DNA from 2 places in the Roseburia sp. CLA-AA-H209 genome. Region 2 is predicted to be linked to the other one. Evidence: a T-box and tRNA genes for the amino acid it is inferred to sense, from the RefSeq annotation. Region 2 holds a T-box; the other holds one or more tRNA genes.
The links. A T-box is a leader RNA that pairs with one kind of tRNA and senses whether it is charged. The one in region 2 lies ahead of LKD41_RS01115 (proline--tRNA ligase), so its partner is inferred to be a tRNA-Pro.
Positions count from the first base shown of each region.

Region 1: it has a tRNA-Pro gene. The T-box ahead of LKD41_RS01115 (proline--tRNA ligase) is inferred to sense a tRNA for this amino acid. The anticodon was not compared.

Region 1 is NZ_JAJEQU010000006.1:130,290-140,640, forward strand. Features, by position in the region: gene thiT (energy-coupled thiamine transporter ThiT) at 1-11, shown strand, start outside; gene LKD41_RS07610 (sodium-dependent transporter) at 81-1,454, opposite strand; gene LKD41_RS07615 (Hsp20/alpha crystallin family protein) at 1,808-2,275, shown strand; gene LKD41_RS15670 (hypothetical protein) at 2,326-2,451, shown strand; gene LKD41_RS07620 (Hsp20/alpha crystallin family protein) at 2,483-2,923, shown strand; gene LKD41_RS07625 (methylglyoxal synthase) at 3,028-3,501, opposite strand; tRNA gene LKD41_RS07630 (tRNA-Pro) at 3,719-3,792, opposite strand; gene LKD41_RS07635 (hypothetical protein) at 4,048-4,602, shown strand; gene LKD41_RS07640 (hypothetical protein) at 4,677-4,814, opposite strand; gene LKD41_RS07645 (glycoside hydrolase family 13 protein) at 4,927-6,693, opposite strand; gene LKD41_RS07650 (sugar ABC transporter permease) at 6,701-7,546, opposite strand; gene LKD41_RS07655 (carbohydrate ABC transporter permease) at 7,539-8,432, opposite strand; gene LKD41_RS07660 (extracellular solute-binding protein) at 8,487-9,749, opposite strand; gene LKD41_RS07665 (LacI family DNA-binding transcriptional regulator) at 9,951-10,351, shown strand, end outside.
Region 2 is NZ_JAJEQU010000001.1:215,816-226,166, reverse strand. Features, by position in the region: gene argS (arginine--tRNA ligase) at 1-1,738, shown strand, start outside; gene LKD41_RS01135 (HAD family hydrolase) at 1,749-2,396, shown strand; gene LKD41_RS01130 (ABC transporter ATP-binding protein) at 2,510-3,451, shown strand; gene LKD41_RS01125 (Gldg family protein) at 3,451-5,556, shown strand; gene LKD41_RS01120 (DUF4340 domain-containing protein) at 5,556-6,119, shown strand; T-box leader at 6,158-6,385, shown strand; gene LKD41_RS01115 (proline--tRNA ligase) at 6,458-8,161, shown strand; gene LKD41_RS01110 (chloride channel protein) at 8,333-9,607, opposite strand; gene LKD41_RS01105 (class II aldolase/adducin family protein) at 9,835-10,351, shown strand, end outside.

The sequences.
Region 1 (10,351 bases), on a different contig from region 2:
CAAATTCATAATTTAAGTTCTAAAATCTACAGAAAAAGCGTCTCTTCTAAATCAGAAGGGACGCTCCTTTTTTCTATCAACTACATCTGAATCCATCCGAAAGCATTTGCTATGGAACTGATTAAAATAATCGCTGCAAAGATCGGACAGAGGTATTTTATCATCACTGTAAATATCTTTTTCCTGCGGAACGGGCTGCCGCCCCGGGTTACTTCTTCTTCAATCCGCTGCACTCCCACCACTCTTGATACCAGAAGGCAGGTTGCAATAGCCGCAATCGGCATCATCACGGAGTTCGTCAGGAAATCAAAGAAATCAAGAATCTGCATTCCGATAATTTTTACATTCGCCAATGGTCCATATCCCAGTGTAGAAAGACTTCCCAAAAGAAGCATTACAATACCGACAATTACCGTTGCTTTCCGTCTTTCCCAGCCCAGTTCATCTTCGAAAGTCGATACTGCACTTTCCGTTAATGCAATAGAACTTGTGATTGCTGCAAACAGCACCAGTACAAAAAATAAAATTCCGACTCCGGTTCCAAGTCCCATGCTGTCAAATACTTTTGGAATCGTAATAAACATCAATGATGGACCCGCCTGCAGGGTTTCCGGATTTCCATTGGAAAATGCAAAGACTGCCGGAATAATCATCAGCCCTGCCATCATGGCAATCGCTGTGTCGAAGATTTCCACGTTCTTCGTGGACTCTTCAATAGAAACTTCCTTCTTCATATAAGAACCAAAAGTAATGAGAATTCCCATGGCAATGGACAGGGAATAAAACATCTGTCCCATGGCTGTTACTACCGTCATCCAGGAAAAATTTTCAAAATTCGGAATCAGAAAATATTTAACTCCTTTTAATGCTCCCGGTCTGCTTACGGAATAAACCGTTATTAATATAGAAAGAACAACCAGCACCGGCATCATAAATCTGGATACCCGCTCAATACCATTCCGGACTCCGGCAAAGATAATCCCCAGCGTAAATACTGCAAAAAAAGCAAAGCAGATTTCTGTGGAAAGCCCGCTGGAAATGAAATCGGAAAAATATCCATCCGATGCAAGCTTACTGCCATTTCCCCTGATATATTCCACCAGATATTTCATTACCCAGCCGCCAATTACAGAATAATATGGCACGATTAAAACCGGAATAATCGCATTTATCCAGCCACCGAAAGAGAGCCAGCGGGATTTTCCAAAGGTATGATATGCTCCCACCGGGCTCTTCTTCGTCATTCTTCCGATAGAAGTCTCCGCCATAATCATCGTATATCCAAAAGTCAGTGCAAGTATAATATAAATCAGCAGAAAGATTCCTCCCCCATACTTTGCCGCAAGATATGGGAATCTCCATATGTTTCCCAGTCCCACGGAAGCGCCTGCTGCTGATAATACAAACCCTATCTTCCCCGAAAATGTACTTCTTTTCTCATTCTGTGTCTTCATTTTGTTTTTCTTCTCCTAAACTCATAATTTCCATAACGCAAAGTTATAAAAATCATAACACAGTCTCATAGTTCCTGCAATATTCTTTCTTTTTTCGCAATACATTCACTTATTTTCTCTTCTTTTTCACAGCGTATTCCCTTATATTTCCTTAGTTTTCTCGCAATTTGCAACCAATTCACAAATTTTTCACAAATTTATTAGCACTCACCTCTTGACATTGCTAATAATTGGTGTTATAACGTAGTCAGAACAAAGGAGAGGAACAAAAAGAGGTTCCTAAAACATCCCGGTTCCAAAGAAACAAGGTAAACAAGCATAGATAGATTTATTTAAAAAAGGAGAGATGACTTATGTTGATGCCTAGTATTTTTGGAGAGAATTTATTTGATGACTTCTTTGAGGATTTTCCATGGATGGACGATAACATGGATATGAAAAAGACTGAGAAAAAACTTTACGGTCGTAGAGCCGCACGTCTGATGAAGACAGATATAAAGGAGCAGGACAATGGTTACGAACTGGTCATTGATTTACCTGGATTTAAGAAAGACGAAGTAAGTGCTTCCTTAGAAAATGGTTACCTGACCATCAGTGCCGCCAAAGGCTTGGATGAGGAAGATAAAGATAAGAAATCCGGCAAGTACATCCGTAAGGAACGTTATTCCGGAGCCTGTAGCCGAAGCTTTTATGTTGGCGATGCCGTTACCGAAGAAGATATCAAGGGTGAATTTAAACACGGTATCTTAAAACTCTTCGTTCCGAAGAAAGAAGCAAAACCTGCTGTGGAAGACCACAAGTACATCGCCATTGAAGGATAACAGAACTTTATATAGTATCTGATTCAGATTAAGAAAGGAAGCATGTTATTATGTCAGACAAAAATCCAAAACATCCATTAAAAAAGAAAAAAGTAAAAGCTAAAATTAATGTAGCCGACCATGAGGCTGTTGAGGAAGCCAGAGAAGCTCACAGAAACAAGAAACATTATTACTAATTACAATAGACTATTTTAGGAGGAATGACTTATGTTAGTACCAAGTATTTTTTCAAACAACTTTGTAGATGATATATTCGATGATGTATTTCCATTCGGAGCTTACAATGCTCCTGCAGCAGACAACCGTGCTGCCATGAACACTGACGTTAAGGAATTTGACGACAGATATGAACTGGAATTTGAACTTCCAGGTTTTAAGAAAGAAGATATCCAGGCTGAGCTGAAAGACGGATACCTCATCGTCAATGCCAAACACCAGGACAACAAGGACGAAAAAGGCAAAGATGGCAAATATATCCGTAAAGAACGTTACTATGGCTCTTACCAGCGTAGTTTCTATGTCGGAAATGGCGTTACTCAGGATGACATCAAAGGCGGTTTTGAAAATGGTATCCTGACTCTGACCGTTCCGAAGAAAGAAGCAAAACCTGCTGTGGAAGAAAAGAAATATATTTCCATTGAGGGATAATACCAGGATAATTAAAAGGGAAAAGGGGCGGTGTGAGTATTCACACCGCCTCTCCTTTTTATGTGAGAAACACGCTTTACGTGTCTCTCGTAGTTTAGCTGACATTACTTTATCGTCGATGCCCGCTGTCTGACATTCTTATTAAAATTAATCACATTGTGATTATATTCTTCATCCATCAACTCGGAATGAATCATAAAATCTGCAGTTGCCTTATTATTCGCAATCGGGATGTCATATACCTGTGCAATACGAAGCAGTGCTTTTACATCCGGGTCATGAGGTGCTGCAGTAAGCGGATCTGAAAAGAAAATCACGAAATCTACTTTTCCCTCTACTATCTTAGCACCAATCTGCTGGTCTCCGCCCAGCGGACCGCTGTTATAGCCCTTTACCGGCAGTCCCGTCTGGTCTGTAATCATTTTTGCCGTTGTTCCGGTTCCACAAAGGAAATGCTTCTTTAAAGTTTCTGCATTGTCTTTGCACCACTGGATCAGTTCTGCTTTCTTTCCATCATGGGCAATCAATGCAATATTTTTCTGTTTTCCGATTGTCAAAGTAAGAAAATCCGGTTCCATACTCATATTGTGTCTTCTCCTTTATTGTATTATTTTCCAACCTTTTCATTTATCAAGTGAAAATCAACTCCTGATAAACAATTGCAGCTCGCCAATCACGCTTATATGTTGACTTGCTTACGTTCATTATAACATGACAAGATGATTCCAGACAATATTTGGGTAGAAATCTTCATATAAAAAACGAGCACACCTAACAGTGTACTCGTTTTTTTCGTCGATGCGACAGGATTTGAACCTGCGACCTCTGCGTCCCGAACGCAGCGCTCTACCAAGCTGAGCCACGCATCGTTATTCAGTTCTTTCACACGCTCAACTATATTAGCATATATCACATTTTTTGTCCAGTAATATTTTTATTTTCTTTTCTACTTAATCGTTTTATGTTGTACTTAAGTCAATCATAAGAACGGCTTTTTCAATGCCGAAGCAACTTTTTTTACCAGACCGGATGCACTCATTATTACCTATGGTTCTCTTTCTATTTTTAAAAGTAACCAGGTAAAGGCAGACTTTCTTTCCCATTATAAAGATATTCCATTTCTGATGTTAGAGGACACACCTGACGATCCGGACATTCCATACCTGATTGCTGACAACTACTCAGAGCTTGTCACCGAGCAGGTGGAATATATCCTAGACCACAACCCGGAATTAGAGGCAATTGCTTTTGCAAATGATAATATGGCAAAGGCAGGATACCGCGTCTGTGCTGCAAGAGACCTTTTGGTGGGATATGACATTGACCACGCAAAAACCATGGAACCACCACTGACCAGTGTTTCCCACAGCAGCTTCCAGTTCAGCTGCCAGGCATTACAGAATGCGCTTATGCTCTGTCAGGGAAAGAAGCCACAATCCTGCCGGATGTCAACCATTTTTCACCAGAGAAGTTCCTGCGGTTGCCAGCTGTACACTGGCTTTACCACACTGCGTCATATCAGCATGGAGCGGCTGCGTAAATGCCTGCCAAAGGATGCCATTACTGCAAGACTGGGCGGTGACGAATTTGTTTCCTTTATTTTAACCGATATATTAAAGCATTCCGACGCAATACTCTACGAGGAAAAGGTCAAACGGCGTGCAAGCATCAAGAAGTAGTCTATGACTTACTCTCCAAATCAGCATATAAAATGCCGGATGGTAAATCCATCCGGCATTCTTAAACCTCTCTTTTATTCATCCATTCCCCATTTGTCTTTCATGTATTCTTTTCCAAATCCGGAACCGATATTTTCATTGATTCTCCGGCCAAAGCATGCATAAAATCCAATTATTGCGGCGAATATCAGAATTCCAATAAATATAACCATAGTAAGTCCCCCTTCCTATGTCTCTTTATCTTTTCCAAAGTATAGCACAAGTATGTAAAGATGTCACTTATCTTTTTAAGGAACGGTACTATTTATAGAAATATCTTTTGTTTTACAAAACAACCAAAAGCTTTCCCTCACAAGAAGAAAGAATTATCTTTTTTTCCTGCAGCTGTGGAACCTCCACTGATGTCAGTGTCACACTGCCGGTGCCGGTATTTAAAAATACCAGGACTTTGTCGTCCCCAAAACTACGTAAAAATACATATACTCCCATTATATCATTGCAGTAAATTGTCCGGTAATTGCCCTTGCGTAATGCCACATGCTCTTTTCGGAGTGCAATCCAGTAGCTGAACTTCTCTGCCAGATTTCCCTGTAATCTGTTGTTTTCTGCCTGCTGCTCCATTACTGCCTGCCAGTCCATGGCTGCCCGATACTCCAGTTCTTTCATTCCCTCGATATACACTTCATCCCCGTAGAATACCGATGGCACGCCCACTCCCATAAAGAGATAGAAAAATGCCAGCTCCATTCTCTTTCTATTTCCATTGCAATAGCTTAAAAATCTCGGAATATCATGGGAATCCAGAAAATTCATCTGTGCCAGGCTCACCTGCCATGGGTAGCGGTAAATCATCCGCTGCATCTGGGCATCAAATTCACTGACCGAAAGTTCTCCCTTTCCAAAAAAATCCCGGCACAGATAAGAAAAAGTATAATTCATCGTAGAATCAAACTGGTCTCCCTGAAGCCAGATGCCTGCTTCTTCCCAGATTTCACCTATTAGAAATATATCCTCTTTTACCGCTCTCACCGCATGACGGAAGACTCTCCAGAATTCATGATTGATTTCATTTGCCACATCCAAGCGCCAGCCGTCAATATCTGCTTCCCGAATCCAGTAAGTTCCAACATTGCAAAGGTACTCCACCACTTCAGGATTTCCGGTATTAAGCTTTGGCATTTCCTTTACATAGGCAAACGCCTCATAATTCGGCGGATCAGCGTACTGTATCGTTTCCGGCAGGTGATAAAACCAGTTATAATATCTTGATGCTTTTCCCTTCTGCCGCACATCCCGGAATGCAAAAAAATCTGCTCCACAATGATTAAATACACCATCTAAAATAACCCGGATTCCTCTCTTGTGGCACTGCTGCACCAGTTCTTTTAAATCCGCTTTATTTCCAAGACAGGGGTCGATTTCAAAATAGTCAATGGTATCATATTTATGATAAGACGCTGCTTCAAAAATCGGATTCAGATAAATGCAGTTAATTCCAAGCTTTTCGATATAGTCAAGATTTTCACAAATTCCTTTCAGTGTACCACCCAGATGATTCTTACAAATCCGGTCCGGTAAAATTTTTCCATTGCTGTCGCTTTTTTCATCCGGCAAAAGCATATGCCTTGTCGCTTTTTCCGTCAGTTCCCGTCTGTCATTTGCAAAACTGTCCGGGAAAATATGATACATAACAATGTCTTCTGCCCACTCCGGGATATCTAAAATATCCTCTCTTCTAATATATGGAAACTGGAAATATTCTGCCCTGCCACAGGACAGTTTCTCTGCAAATCCTCTTCCATAATAATAAAGGCTTTCTATATCGTCCTCTAACCGGAAATAATAGCATACCCTGGTATACGGAGACGTAATCTTAACTTCATAATAATCATAAAGCATATCGGATGCCACATGTTCCATTTCACTTTGTTTCACCGGAAGTGGCTCTTCCATTGCCACCCGGTCTCCCCAAAGCAGCACGCACCGTTTTAAATCGCCCTTTTTACAACGGATTCTTATTACCAGCCGGTCTTCTTTTTCTGCAAAAGCAAATTGTGACAGTGGAATATGCAAAATTGCTTCTTTTTCCATTTTATTTCTATCCTTTCACACCACCTGCAGTAAGACCGGATACCATATACTTTTGTATACAGAAGAAAATAATCAGCACCGGAACAGATACCAGGATAGCGGCTGCGGAGAACATTCCCCAGCTTCTGGTGTAATCGTTGGACTGTAACTGATATAATCCACCTGCCAGTGTATAACTGTTTTCATTCAGTAGAAATGTTGTGGAAAACAGATATTCATTCCATACAAAAATAAGTACCATCACGGAAGTTACAATGATTGCCGGACGAGCCAGCGGCATTACTACCTTCCACAGCAGCTGGAAATCCGATGCACCGTCAATTTTCGATGCTTCTTCGATTTCTATCGGAATGGTATCAAAATACCCCTTCATATTCCAGATAGAGAAAATGCACATGCTTCCCGCATAAATAATCACCAGTCCCAGTTTCGTATCCAGCATATTCATCTGTTTTAAAAGACGGAATAATGCAAACATGGACAGAATCTGTGGGAATGCATTTAAGAGAAGCAGTAATTTTAAAATGCCATTTCTTCCCTTAAAACGGTATCTTGAAAATGCATAAGATGACACCATGGCAAATCCGATAGCAATGACCATTGTAAAGAAGCTTAATACGGCAGAGTTATAAAACCACCGCAAAAACGGCTTCTGCGTCAGTATATTTTTATAATTATCCAGTGTAAATTCCTTTGGAAACAAAGATAATCCGGAGGACAATGCTCCACTTCCCCTTTCAAAGGAAAGATTCAACGCATATAAAATCGGTACCAGTGCCAGCAGACACAGTATAATATAAAAAATATGTAATCCGCTAAGCTGTAAAATCTGTTTTCTCTTTTTCTTAGTCATAATTTTCCTCCTTTACCCCTCGATTGGTAAACAGCGAAAATACCATGATGAGGAAAAAGATAATAATGGATACCGCTGAGGACAGTCCATAGTTATTTGAAACAAACGCATTCTGCTGTGCATAAGTAATTACGGTCTGTAAGGTTGCCCCTGAATATGCTCCCTTCTGCATCGTAAGAAGATATACGATATCAAACTGCTTAAATGTGGTAAATGTCGTCATAATAACCGCCGGTGCAATAATTCCTTTCATTGCCGGAACGGTAATATGGATGTTCTTTGACCAGAAACCTGCTCCATCCAGTTCTGCGCTTTCATAATAGCTGCGGTCAATGCTGGACAGTGCACCGTCTATCATCATAATCATAAACGGCAATGCCATCCACAGGTTTAGAGTCATGCAGGAGAGAAATGCCGGCACATTGGTGGAAAGGAAATTTACCTTTCCAAAGCCAAGTGCCACCAGAATCTTATTCAGAAGACCAAACTCCGTGTTATAAATGCCTACCCTCCACAAAAGAATGGACACATAAGCAGGCATTGCCCACGGGAACATCAAAAGAGTCTTGTATACACGTTTTCCCTTTAAATCTTCTCTTTGAAATCCCAATGCAATAAAATATGCCACAACTACCTGTATCACCATATTTAATGCGGTCCAAAGTAAGGTTGTAAACAATGCTCCAAGAAAACCGGAATCTGCCTTTAATAATGCCCTGCTATAGTTGGATAGTCCGATAAATTCATAATTTGACCAGTGAAAAAGATTCATATTGGTCAGTGATATATAGCCCGTATAAATAATCGGGAATACAATAACCATTCCAATCAATATCAGTGCCGGCATACTGTAAAGCCATGGTGTTAATTTCCGTTTGTTCTTCATATACACACTTCTCTTCCTAATTTTCCTCTTTATTGCTTCTAAATAAACTCCTTCTTACTGCATATCTGCAATGGCATCCAATGCCTCCTGCTGATAAGTCTCTGCTGCAGTGTCAATATCTTCCCCTGATTTGTTGACTGCTGCCAAAAATTCTTCTGTCGGTCCCCACATAACGCTCATCTGTGGAATGTTTGGCATAGGCTGTGCAGTTTCTGCAGTTGCTTTCATTGCCATAATCATCTCATTTGCAGCAACATCTGCGTCATCATATGCTTTGCTGTTTGCCGGTGCACAGTTTGATTTATTCGCCAATGCAATACCTACTTCCGGGCTTGCAATTGTCTCTAATACTTTTGCAATTGCTTCTTTCTTATTTTCTGCTGCATATTTTAAGACACCAATGCTCTGTACACCTGAATATGGTGCCAGTCCGTTTCCATTCGGAAGTTTAAAATCCGCTAAGGATTTAATACCAAGGTCAATGCCCGCTGCCTTGATTCCGGATACCAGCCATGGTCCACCAATGATTGCTGCTGCCTGGCCTTCATTGAATAATGCAGTTACTGTGTTGTAATCTCCATCTGCCTCCAATGCTGCAAATTTCTGATTGTATGCGATAGCATCCTTGGTTTCCTGTGTATTTAATCCAGGATTTGCATCTTTATCAATAATATATCCACCAAAACCATTGATTACCGGTGCCACATTGTATGCGGTAGAATGCTGATTTACCAGCGCATAAGTTCCTGCATCCACATCGGTATGTGCTACCATATAATCATACAGTTCATCTGTTGTTTCCGGCACATCACCTTCCCATTTTGCCTTATTATACATAAAGAGCAATGTCTCATAATAAACCGGCATCAGGTACTGGGTATCCTTATAATTACCTGCTTCTACGGTCATCGGTAATAAATCCGCCATTACATCCTCACTGATAACATCCGTAATCGGAGCTAAAATCCCCATTTCTGCAAATGTTCCCAATGAATCATGTGCATAAAGATACATATCCGGTCCGTTGGATTCATCATTTCCATATAACTGAAGCTGGTCGGTCAGACCGCTCTTCTTTTCAAAGGTAACCTTGATATTATCCTCTGCCAGTTTCTCATTCGCACAATCCGCAATGGTCTGCATGATATTCTCATCCCCATCATGCCAGATTTTTACTTCTGTCATTTCATCCTCTGCATCATTTCCAAGTACTTCTGTAGTCTTTCCTTCGTCATTTCCTGCTTCTTTTCCACAACCGGATAATGTGCCGATTGTCATTGCGGTACAGAGCAACAGACTCAACACCCTTTTCTTCATAAAAATACCTCCGTTTTCCGGTTTCTTTAGGAAACCGTTTTCTTTATTTTCTTTTTTTCATGCAATTGGTTCCTCTTGCTAAGTCTATATTTATCACTTTTTTCCCTTGTTTACAATGTTTATTTGTCAAAAACGATTGACTTTGTCAGGAAACCGCTATACTATATTTGTAAATTTATACATTTTTTCAGGAGGTATTTTATGTCTGTTACCATCAATGATGTTGCCAATGAAGCCGGTGTTTCCAAATCCACTGTTTCTAAAGTTTTAAATCACTGGACCACCATATCCCCAGCCACTGTGGAAAAGGTTCATGCAGCAATTGAAAAGCTTCATTATACCCCTAACTCCCGGGCTGTAAGCTTTGCAAAAGGTGCTACTTCCAATATTGTCTATCTTACCAATCTGGAGAAAGATACTGCTTATCGGAATCCGCATATGTTTGACATTATGTGCGGCGTACACCATACCTTGTCCGAAAACAACTATTCCCTGACGCTTGTCAACACTTCTGAAGAACGCTATCCCGGAGAAAAAGTCAGCGAAGTTATCACAAGCGGTTCCTCCGATGGTCTTATCATCCACGGCTCTGCCATTAATAA
Region 2 (10,351 bases):
GATGGTGAAAGCATTTGAAGCAGCCGGACTTGATGCAAAATATGCAAAAGTAACTGTTTCAAACAGACCGGACTTATGTGAATATCAGTGCAACGGCGCTATGGCTGCTGCAAAAGAATATAAGAAAGCACCGATTATGATTGCGGAGGAAGTAGTAGCACAGCTTAAGGATAACGCAATGTTTGAATCCGTAGAAGCTGTAAAACCTGGCTTCCTTAACTTAAAGCTGAATAATGAATTTGTGGCTTCCTATATCAGTAAGATGCAGGAGGATACAGAGCGTTTAGGCTGTGATAAGGTGGAAAATCCAAAGACCATCATGATTGACTATGGCGGACCAAACGTTGCAAAACCACTTCATGTAGGACATTTACGTTCTGCTATTATCGGTGAAAGCATCAAACGTATTGGTAAATTCATGGGACACAATATGATTGGTGATGTGCATCTGGGTGACTGGGGTCTTCAGATGGGACTGATTATTACTGAGTTAAAGCTCCGTAAACCGGAACTTTGCTATTTTGATGAAAATTATGAGGGAGAATATCCGGTTGAGCCTCCATTTACCATTTCCGAGCTGGAAGAAATTTATCCGACAGCCAGCGGAAAATCCAAAGAGGATGCAGCTTATAAAGAAGCTGCCATGCAGGCAACCTATGAACTGCAGCATGGAAGAAGAGGCTATCAGGCATTACTTTCCCATATTTTAAATGTATCTGTAACGGATTTAAAGAAGAATTATGCTAATTTAAATGTATCTTTTGAATTATGGAAGGGTGAGTCTGACGCACAGCCATATATCCCGGACATGGTACAGAAGATGAAGGATGACGGTTATGCATATATCAGTGATGGTGCACTGGTAGTAGATGTCAAAGAAGAGACTGATACGAAAGAGATCCCGCCATGTATGATTTTAAAATCCGATGGGGCTTCTCTTTATAACACAACAGACCTTGCGACGATTGTATGGCGTATGAAAGACTATCATCCGGATAAAATTATCTATGTAGTGGATAAACGTCAGGAGCTGTATTTTACACAGGTGTTCCGTTGTGCCAGAAAGACACATCTTGTGGATGATGATACAGAGCTTCAGTTTTTAGGTTTTGGTACCATGAATGGAAAAGACGGAAAACCATTTAAGACCAGAGAGGGTGGTGTCATGCGGTTAGAGACACTGCTTTCCAGCATCAATGATGAGATGTACCGCAAGATTACAGAGAACCGTACGGTAGAAGAAGCGGAAGCAAAGGCAACCGCAAAAGTAGTTGCACTTTCCGCAGTAAAATACGGAGACTTTTCCAATCAGGCTTCCAAGGATTATATTTTTGATATCGACCGTTTTACTTCATTTGAAGGAAATACAGGTCCATATATTCTTTATACGATTGTCCGGATCAAATCCATTCTGAACAAATATAAAGAAGCAGGAAAAGAAGCAGGAACAGCAGCAATTCTTCCGGCACATTCCGAAAGCGAGAAGGCATTGATGTTAGAGCTGACCCGTTTCAATGCCATGATGGAAAATGCCTACGAAGAGACAGCACCACATAAGGTATGTTCTTATATCTATGACCTGGCAAATGCATTGAATCATTTTTATCATGAGACAAAGATTATGGCAGAAGAAGACGAGGCAGTGCAGGCTTCCTATGTTCGTTTATTAACACTGACCAGGCGGACATTAGAGGTTTGTATCGATGTATTAGGTTTCTCTGCACCAGACAGAATGTAAAGGAAAATATATGATTGACAATAGAATGGGTGCCATCTTTGATTTAGATGGCACTCTTTTAGACTCCATGGGAGTATGGCGGAAAATTGATGAGGATTTTCTTGGCAAAAGAGGATTTGTTGTGCCGGATGATTATCTGGTAGCAATTACTTCAAAGAACTTTGATGCGGCAGCAGAATATACCAAAGAGCGTTTTAATCTGCCGGAGTCCGAAGAAGAGATTATCAAAGAATGGTTTGATATGGCGATTGAAGCTTATACCAATGAAGTAAAGTTGAAAGCCGGTGTTATAGATTACCTGAAGCAATTAAAGGCAGAAGGAATTAAGATTGCAGCAGCAACTTCTTCCGATGAGAGGCTGTTTCGTCCCTGTCTTACCCATTGCGGCATCATGAAATATTTTGATGCATTTACAGTGACGCAGGAAGTGAAGCGGGGAAAAGGATTCCCGGATGTGTACCAGCTTGCAGCAGAAAAGCTTTCTTTGAAACCGGAGCAGTGTGTGGTATATGAAGATATTTTAAAGGGTGTGGAAGGTGCAAAGATGGATGATTTCTATGTGGTAGGTGTGGAAGATATCCATTCCTCCTATGAGAAAAATGAAATCATGCAGCTATCTGACCGCTATATTCTAAGCTTTGAAGAATTATTAGATTAATTCCGTTACACAAAAAACACAGTTTGACCGCATTTTTATCACAAAATCATCGTCTTTTTAACACAACTTTCTCATAAACTTTCTGAGGTAAGATGTTATAAGGAGGAAGAGACGTGATAGAGATTAGTCATTTGACGAAAAAATACGGGACGCATGTAGCGGTAGATGATTTGAATCTTACCATTGAGCCGGGAAGAATATATGGCTTCTTAGGACCAAATGGTGCAGGCAAATCAACTACAATGAACATGATTACCGGATATCTGGGGGCAACAGAGGGAACCATTAAAATCAATGGATTTGATATTTTGGCACAGCCGGAGGATGCAAAGAAATGTATTGGCTATTTGCCGGAGCTGCCACCTTTATACATGGATATGACGGTGGAAGAATATCTTTTGTTTGCAGCAGAACTTAAGAAGATTCCAAAGGAGAAACGGAAACTCTATGTAGAAGATGCCATGGCAACCACAAAGATTACTGATATGAGAGGCAGACTGATTAAAAATCTGTCCAAAGGATACCGGCAGAGAGTCGGACTGGCGCAGGCAGTCTTAGGTTATCCGGAAGTTATTATATTAGATGAGCCTACAGTAGGCTTAGACCCGAAACAGATTATTGAAATCCGTGATCTGATTCAGAGTCTTGGAAAGAAGCATACTGTAATTTTAAGTTCCCATATTCTTTCGGAAGTCCGGGCAGTATGTGATTACATATTTATTATTTCCCATGGAAAATTAGTTGCATCGGAAGAAACAGAAGAACTGGTAGAGCGGATGTCCGGTGGACAGGTAATAGAGCTTAAGTTAAAAGCTGAAGAAGAAAAAATAAAAGAAGTTTTTGCAGATGCAGAACATATTACTGCAGTAGAAACGAAAGAACTGCCGGAGGATGGAGTTACTGAGGTGACTGTAACGGCAGAAAAAAATAAAGATGTCAGAGAAGAGATTTTTCATATTTGTGCAGAAAGTGATATGCCGATTTTGGAAATGATAAACGGTGGTAAATCGCTGGAAGATATCTTTCTTGAACTTACATCAAAGGAGGAAGAATAATGCGTGCAATATGGAAAAGAGAATTAAAATCTTATTTTCAGACGGTGACCGGATGGCTTTTTATTGCAGCAACACTGGCACTGTTTGGCCTTTATTTTTATGTATACAATATGTATTATGGTTCGACAGATATCAGCAGTACTTTATCAGCAGTAACGTTTCTGTTTCTGGTTACTGTGCCGATTCTTACGATGCGTACCCTGGCAGAGGAGCGGAAGAATAAGACAGACCAGCTGATTTTAACTTCGCCGGTATCAGTAGAAAAAGTGGTTCTGGCAAAATATCTCGCCACCGGAACCGTATTTACCATCAGTGTAGCGGTTATGTGTCTGGCACCGTTAATTATGTCAGCATATGGAAACGTTGCTTTTGCAAAGAGCTATGTGGGAGTACTGGGTTTCTGGTTATATGGTATGACCTGTATTGCCATTGGAACCTTTGTATCTTCACTGACAGAAAGTATTGTAATTTCTGCAGTATTAACCTTTGTATTTCTCTTTGTGGGATATCTGATGACCGGAATTACCAATCTGATTTCACAGAATGGAAATATTATTACAAAGATTTTAGGCTGTTATGATTTGACAAAACACATGGATATGCTGATGCAGGGAATTCTTGATGTATCCGGCATTGTATATTATATTTCCATGATTATCCTGTTTTTGTTCCTGACGGTACAGTCCATACAGAAGCGTCGCTGGAGTATGAGCAGTAAGAAATTAAAGCTTGGCGTATTCAGTTCTGCCATGGTTGTGATCGGAATCGTGGTTACAGTCGCAGTAAACCTTGTAGTAAATGCATTGCCATCTTCCATTACATCTATTGATTTGACAGCACAGAAGATGTATTCCATTTCTGATGATACAAAAGAGATTCTTCATAATCTGGATGAGGATGTCACAATTTATGTTCTGGAAGCGGAAGGAAATATGGATGATACTCTTGCAACGACATTAAAGCGTTATGAAGGCGAATCTTCCCATATTTCGGTAGAATATAAAGACCCCTCCGTTTATCCGAATTTTTACCGGGATTATACGGATGATACATCTATCACCAGAAAGAGTCTGATTGTAGAAAGCAGTAAACGTTCCAAAGTAATTAATTACAGCAATATTTATGAGACCAGTATAGATTACAGTACTTATAGCAGCCAGACTACAGGTTATGATGGAGAGGGACAGCTTACCAGTGCCATTTCCTATGTCACATCGGATGAAATGCCGGTTATGTACGAACTGCAGGGACATGGTGAGACAGCATTGAACGGTAATTTTAAAGATGCTATTGAGAAAGCAAATGTCACTTTAAACAGCCTCAACCTGATGCAGGCAGACAGCATTCCGGAAGATGCACAGGCACTTATTATCAATGGACCGACCTCTGATTTTTCATCCGATGATGCGTCAAAAGTAATTGATTATATCAATAAAGGTGGAAAACTTTTTGTAACGCTATCTTATACAGATGCTGATATGAGTAATTTTTATTCGGTTTTAAATGAGTTTGGCATTACTGCAGTAGACGGAATGGTGATGGAGAGCAATACCGGTTCTTATTATCAGGCACCATATTATCTTTTACCAAATGTAGAAAGCAGTGCGCTGACTTCCGGTGTGGATGGCTATGTATTTACACCGTATGCAGTAGGTCTTACCTATAATACCGATACCGAAAATGTAACCTATACACCTTTACTTACCACTTCGGATGCAGCGTACAGTAAGACAGATGCTACAAGCTCCTTAGAGCAGACGGAGGATGATATTGCAGGACCGTTTACGGTAGGATTAAAGGCGGAAAAAACCATGGATGATACAATCGCAGATATTCTTGTATATTCTTCCATGAGTATGTTTACGGATGATGCAGACAGTATGGTATCCGGAAATAATTTATCCGTATTTTCAAAATCCATTGCAAGCTATATTCCGGAAGACAGCAGTTCAGCAGTTGTGATTCCGGTCAAAGAATATGACAGCGGTACCCTGACCGTACCGGCTTCGGTTGTCATTGCATCAGCTGTAATCGGCATTGCAGTAATTCCGTTATTGCTTCTTGCAATCGGTATCGTAATCTGGATGAGAAGGAGAAAGAAGTAATGAAGAAACAGAAAAAACAGTTGATTGCTTTATGCATCCTGCTTCTTATCTGTATTGTTGCATGGGTTAGCCTGACGAAGTGGAATAAAAGCCAGGAACAGAAAAAACAGGAAGAGGAAGAAGCATCCAAAGTTATGGTGACAGACATTTCAACAGAAGATGTAAAAGCATTTTCTTATCAGTATAATAATGAGACACTGTCTTTTGTAAAAGAAGATGACACCTGGTATTATGAGGCAGATAAAAGCATTGCATTAGACCAGGATGCCGTGGAAACATTGGTTACCACCGCAGCACAGTTTACAGCAGACCAGGAAATCAGGGATTATGAGGACTTGTCAGAGTATGGACTTGAAACGCCGTCAAATACCATTACACTGACGACAGGGGATGGAACAACAACACTTCTGATTGGAAATAAAAATGACATGCTGAGCCAGTATTATGTAAAGACGGATCAGTCTGACAGTATTTATCTGGCAGGAAGTGCAGTATATACCACTTATCAGAAAGGAATCGCGGATTTGACTGCAGCAGAAAGCACAACCGAAATTGCGGAATAAAAGGATTGACAAGTAAAATATCCATTGGTAAAATATATGAGAAAGTGTGGAAGAGAAATAGTAATCATTGGAAGCCTTCAGAGAGAAAACGGCAGGTGAGAGTTTTTGACGGAAGATGATGAACCGGTCTTGGAGCTGCATATCCAAGCAGAAGTGAAGGTATGTCGGGTTCTCCCGTTACAGAGAGAAGGCATAAGAAGATGTGCCGGAGTGCAGGAGCAGTCCTGAATTTAGGTGGTACCACGGATGAAACATTCGCCCTAAGCTAAATCATAGCTTAGGGCTTTTATATTGCTTTAAGCAGATGAGTCGCAAGAATAGAAAAAGGAGATAAGAAAATGAAACTGGAAAAATTAGTTGGTGACCGGTTTAAAGAGAGACCGGCAGATTGTGTGATTGACAGTCATGCACTTATGGTAAAAGGTGGATACATCAAATATGTGGCAAATGGTATCTATTCTTCATTCCTGCCATTAAAGAGAATTACACGTAAGATTGAGCAGATTCTTCGTGAAGAGATGGACAAGGTAGATGGACAGGAAGTACAGTTCCCGGTTGTTATGCCTGCATCTATCTGGGAAGAATCCGGAAGATATGAAAGCATCGGAGACGAGCTGCTTCGTTTTACAGACAGAAACGGTGCCAAGATGGTACTTGGTATGACCCACGAAGAAGCAGCCGTGCAGCTGGTTCGTGAGTATGCACAGAGCTATACCAAATATCCTTTTATGATTTATCAGATTCAGACCAAATTCCGTGATGAAGCAAGACCTCGTGCCGGATTAATCCGTGTGAGAGAATTTACCATGAAGGATGCATATTCCTTCCATACCAGCCAGGAAGATTTGGAGCAGTATTATCAGAGAGTACACAAGGCATATGAGCGTATTTTTGAAAGAGCCGGTATTCCGGAAGTAGTATCCGTTGCATCTGATTCCGGCATGATGGGTGGAAGTCTTTCCCATGAGTTCATGCTTCTTACTCCGATTGGAGAAGATTCCATTGTACTTTGTGATGATTGTGGATACAAAGCAAATATGGAAGCTGCAGAAAATATTTCTGACATTCCAAGAGCCGCAGAATCAGCAGAACTGGAAAAGGTTCATACACCAAATATCCATACCATTGAAGATATCTGTGAATTCTTTGGTGATAAGACAAACAACTCCTGTAAAGCAGTTGTTTATCAGAAAAATTCAGATGACAGCTATGTGGTTGTATTTATCCGTGGCGATCTGGAAATCAATGAGACCAAGCTTGTTAATTATCTTGGTGATCAGATTCATGCTGCTGTTATTACAGAAGAGTGCGGATTAAATGCAGGCTATATCGGACCGGTTGGCTTACATATCAATGCACCTCATGTGGTTTTATATGATAAGTCTCTGGAAGGAAGAAATAACTTATCCTGCGGAGCAAATGAAGAGGAATACCACTTCAAAGGACTTGATATGGAGCGTGATGTAAAAGACGCAGAATATCATGATTTTGCTAAGGTATACGAAGGTGGAATCTGCCCGAAATGTGGTAAGAAGACCGTCCGTATTTCTAAAGGTATTGAAGTGGGAAATATCTTCCAGCTCGGAACCAAATATACCAAGTCCATGAAGATGACTTATGTAGATAAAGATGGTGAGAGACAGACTCCAATCATGGGCTGCTATGGAATCGGTGTCGGAAGACTTGCTGCTGCTGTATGTGAAGCCCATCATGATGAGTATGGTCCAATCTGGCCAAAAGAAATTGCTCCATGGCAGGTCCACCTTTGCGCAGTAAGACCGGACAATGAAGAAGTAAAGGCTTTTGCTGATGATTTATATGAGAAAATGCAGAATGCCGGTATTGAAGTTATCTATGATGACCGTACCGTAAGTGCCGGCGTTATGTTTGCCGATGCAGACCTTCTTGGAATTCCACTTCGTGTTATCGTAAGTCCTAGAAATATGAAACAGGGAATCGTTGAAGTGACATCCCGTGATAAGACCTTAAAGGAACAGGTTCCGGTAGAAAACGTATTTGAAGAAATTCAGAAGTACTTATAAGAAGAGATTAAAAATAGCATATAGTGAATGATATGAGAAGAACTCCTGCCGGTTGGAAAACAATCAGCAGAAGTTCTTTTTATGCGAGTAGCGAGAAAAATCGCATGCCTGCATGCAGATTTGGCGAGCACCGCGATAACTCGAGAAACTCGCAAAGCGTGTTTTTCGTAGTTAGTGCGTCTGTTTATTGATATAGCTTGTCTTAAATTTTGAATACATAATCTTCTGGCTGCGGTACAGTCCGTAATAGCCGGAGAGCATATAGCTGAATGCAATCGCAAGAAGCAGGAATGGCATTGCAGCGAAACCGAACATTTCAAAGCTGATCAGCAAAGAAGTAATCGGGCTGTTGGTGACACCACAGAAAATGGCGGCCATACCGATGGCGGCACATAAGGTTGGGGAGAAACCGGTCAACGTTCCAAAGAGACAGCCGAAGCTTGCACCGATAAAGAAAGTAGGAACAATTTCGCCACCTTTAAAGCCGGCACCAAGGGTCAGGGCGGTAAAAATGATTTTTAAAAGAAAAGCTTCCGGAGCCACTGTGCCGTCAAAACATTTGGAAATAATATTAACGCCGGTTCCATTGTAATCCTGATTACCTACCAGAAGGGTGAGGAGAATAATGATGCAGCCGCCTGCCGCAGCACGAAGGTAAGGATTTTTGATAAATTTACGGTAAATGGCTTCACTGTAATGTAAGGAAATACAGAACAGGATACTGACCAATGCACATAAAACGGCAAGAATCGTTACGGTAACTGCAGAAGAAATTCCAAATTCCGGAATGTCTAAAATAGCAAAGGACGGCGGCGCAATCTGAAAGTGTAATGCCAGACCATGTGCTACTAAAGCAGAGATAACGCATGGCACTAATGCAGAATAGTGCATGATGCCGACACTGACTACTTCCAGCGGAAAAATAGCGGCAGCCATCGGTGTTCCGAATAAGGCGGAAAAAGCAGCACTCATGCCGCACATAATCATAATATGTTTATCTTTTTCATCAAAACGGAAAAGTCTTCCGAGAGAATTTCCGATGCTTCCGCCAAGCTGAAGTGCTGCACCTTCCCGGCCGGCAGAACCACCAAAGAGGTGTGTGATTAAGGTGGAGATAAAAATAAGCGGAGCCATACGCAGTGGAATTTCATCCCCGGAATGGATGGCGGAAAGCACCAGGTTGGTTCCAGTATCCTTTTCATCATGGAGAAGATGATAGAGCAGTATAATCATGATTCCACCCAGCGGAAGAAAGAAGATGAGCCATGGATAAGCAGTTCTTGTATCGGTGACCCATGTCATGCCAAAGTAAAAGGCAATTCCCACCATACCGATGAGAAGACCGGACAGAATAGAAAAAATAATCCATTTTATGGCGGTACGCAGACGGCGTAGATTGTGTTTGATTTTATGTATCACAAGTTCTTTGGTAACTGGTTCATTCATGATGTAGTAACTCCTTTTTATATAAAGTAAATATTATAAGCAGAAATTGTTTGTATTTTTTGAAAAATATATATTCTATAAGAAATAGTAGCATTCTGGAAATAAATTTACAAGATGAATGAAGAGATAAATGAAGAGAATTTTATTTGCAAAAAATAACCGGGGTGACTATAATAAGTGAAGGCTTTCTATAAAATCTGGAAATCACAGGCAATGGAGGAAGAAAGATGGAATCAGAAATCAGGATACGCCGGCAGATGATAGAGATTGGAAAAAGAATTTATCAGAGCGGAATGGTAGCTGCCAATGATGGTAATCTTTCTGTGCGTATATCAGAGAATGAAATTTTGTGTACGCCAACCGGAATATCCAAAGGATATATGACGGAAGAATGTTTATGTAAGATAAATCTGCAGGGAGAAGTCTTATCCTGTCAGGATGGGTTCCGCCCGTCTTCTGAAATGAAGATGCATTTGAAAGTATATGAAAAACGTCCGGATGTAAGAGCAGTTGTACATGCGCATCCGCCATATGCCACAACCTTTGCGATTGGCGGTCAGGCATTAAATCGTGCAATCATATCAGAATCCATTGTAAGTCTTGGCTGTGTGCCGGTAGCAGAATATGGTCTGCCGTCTACGCAGGAAATACCGGATGCCATTGCACCATATCTTGACTATTTTGATGCGTTGCTCTTAGCACATCATGGGGCACTGACTTATGGAAAGGACCTGACGGAAGCTT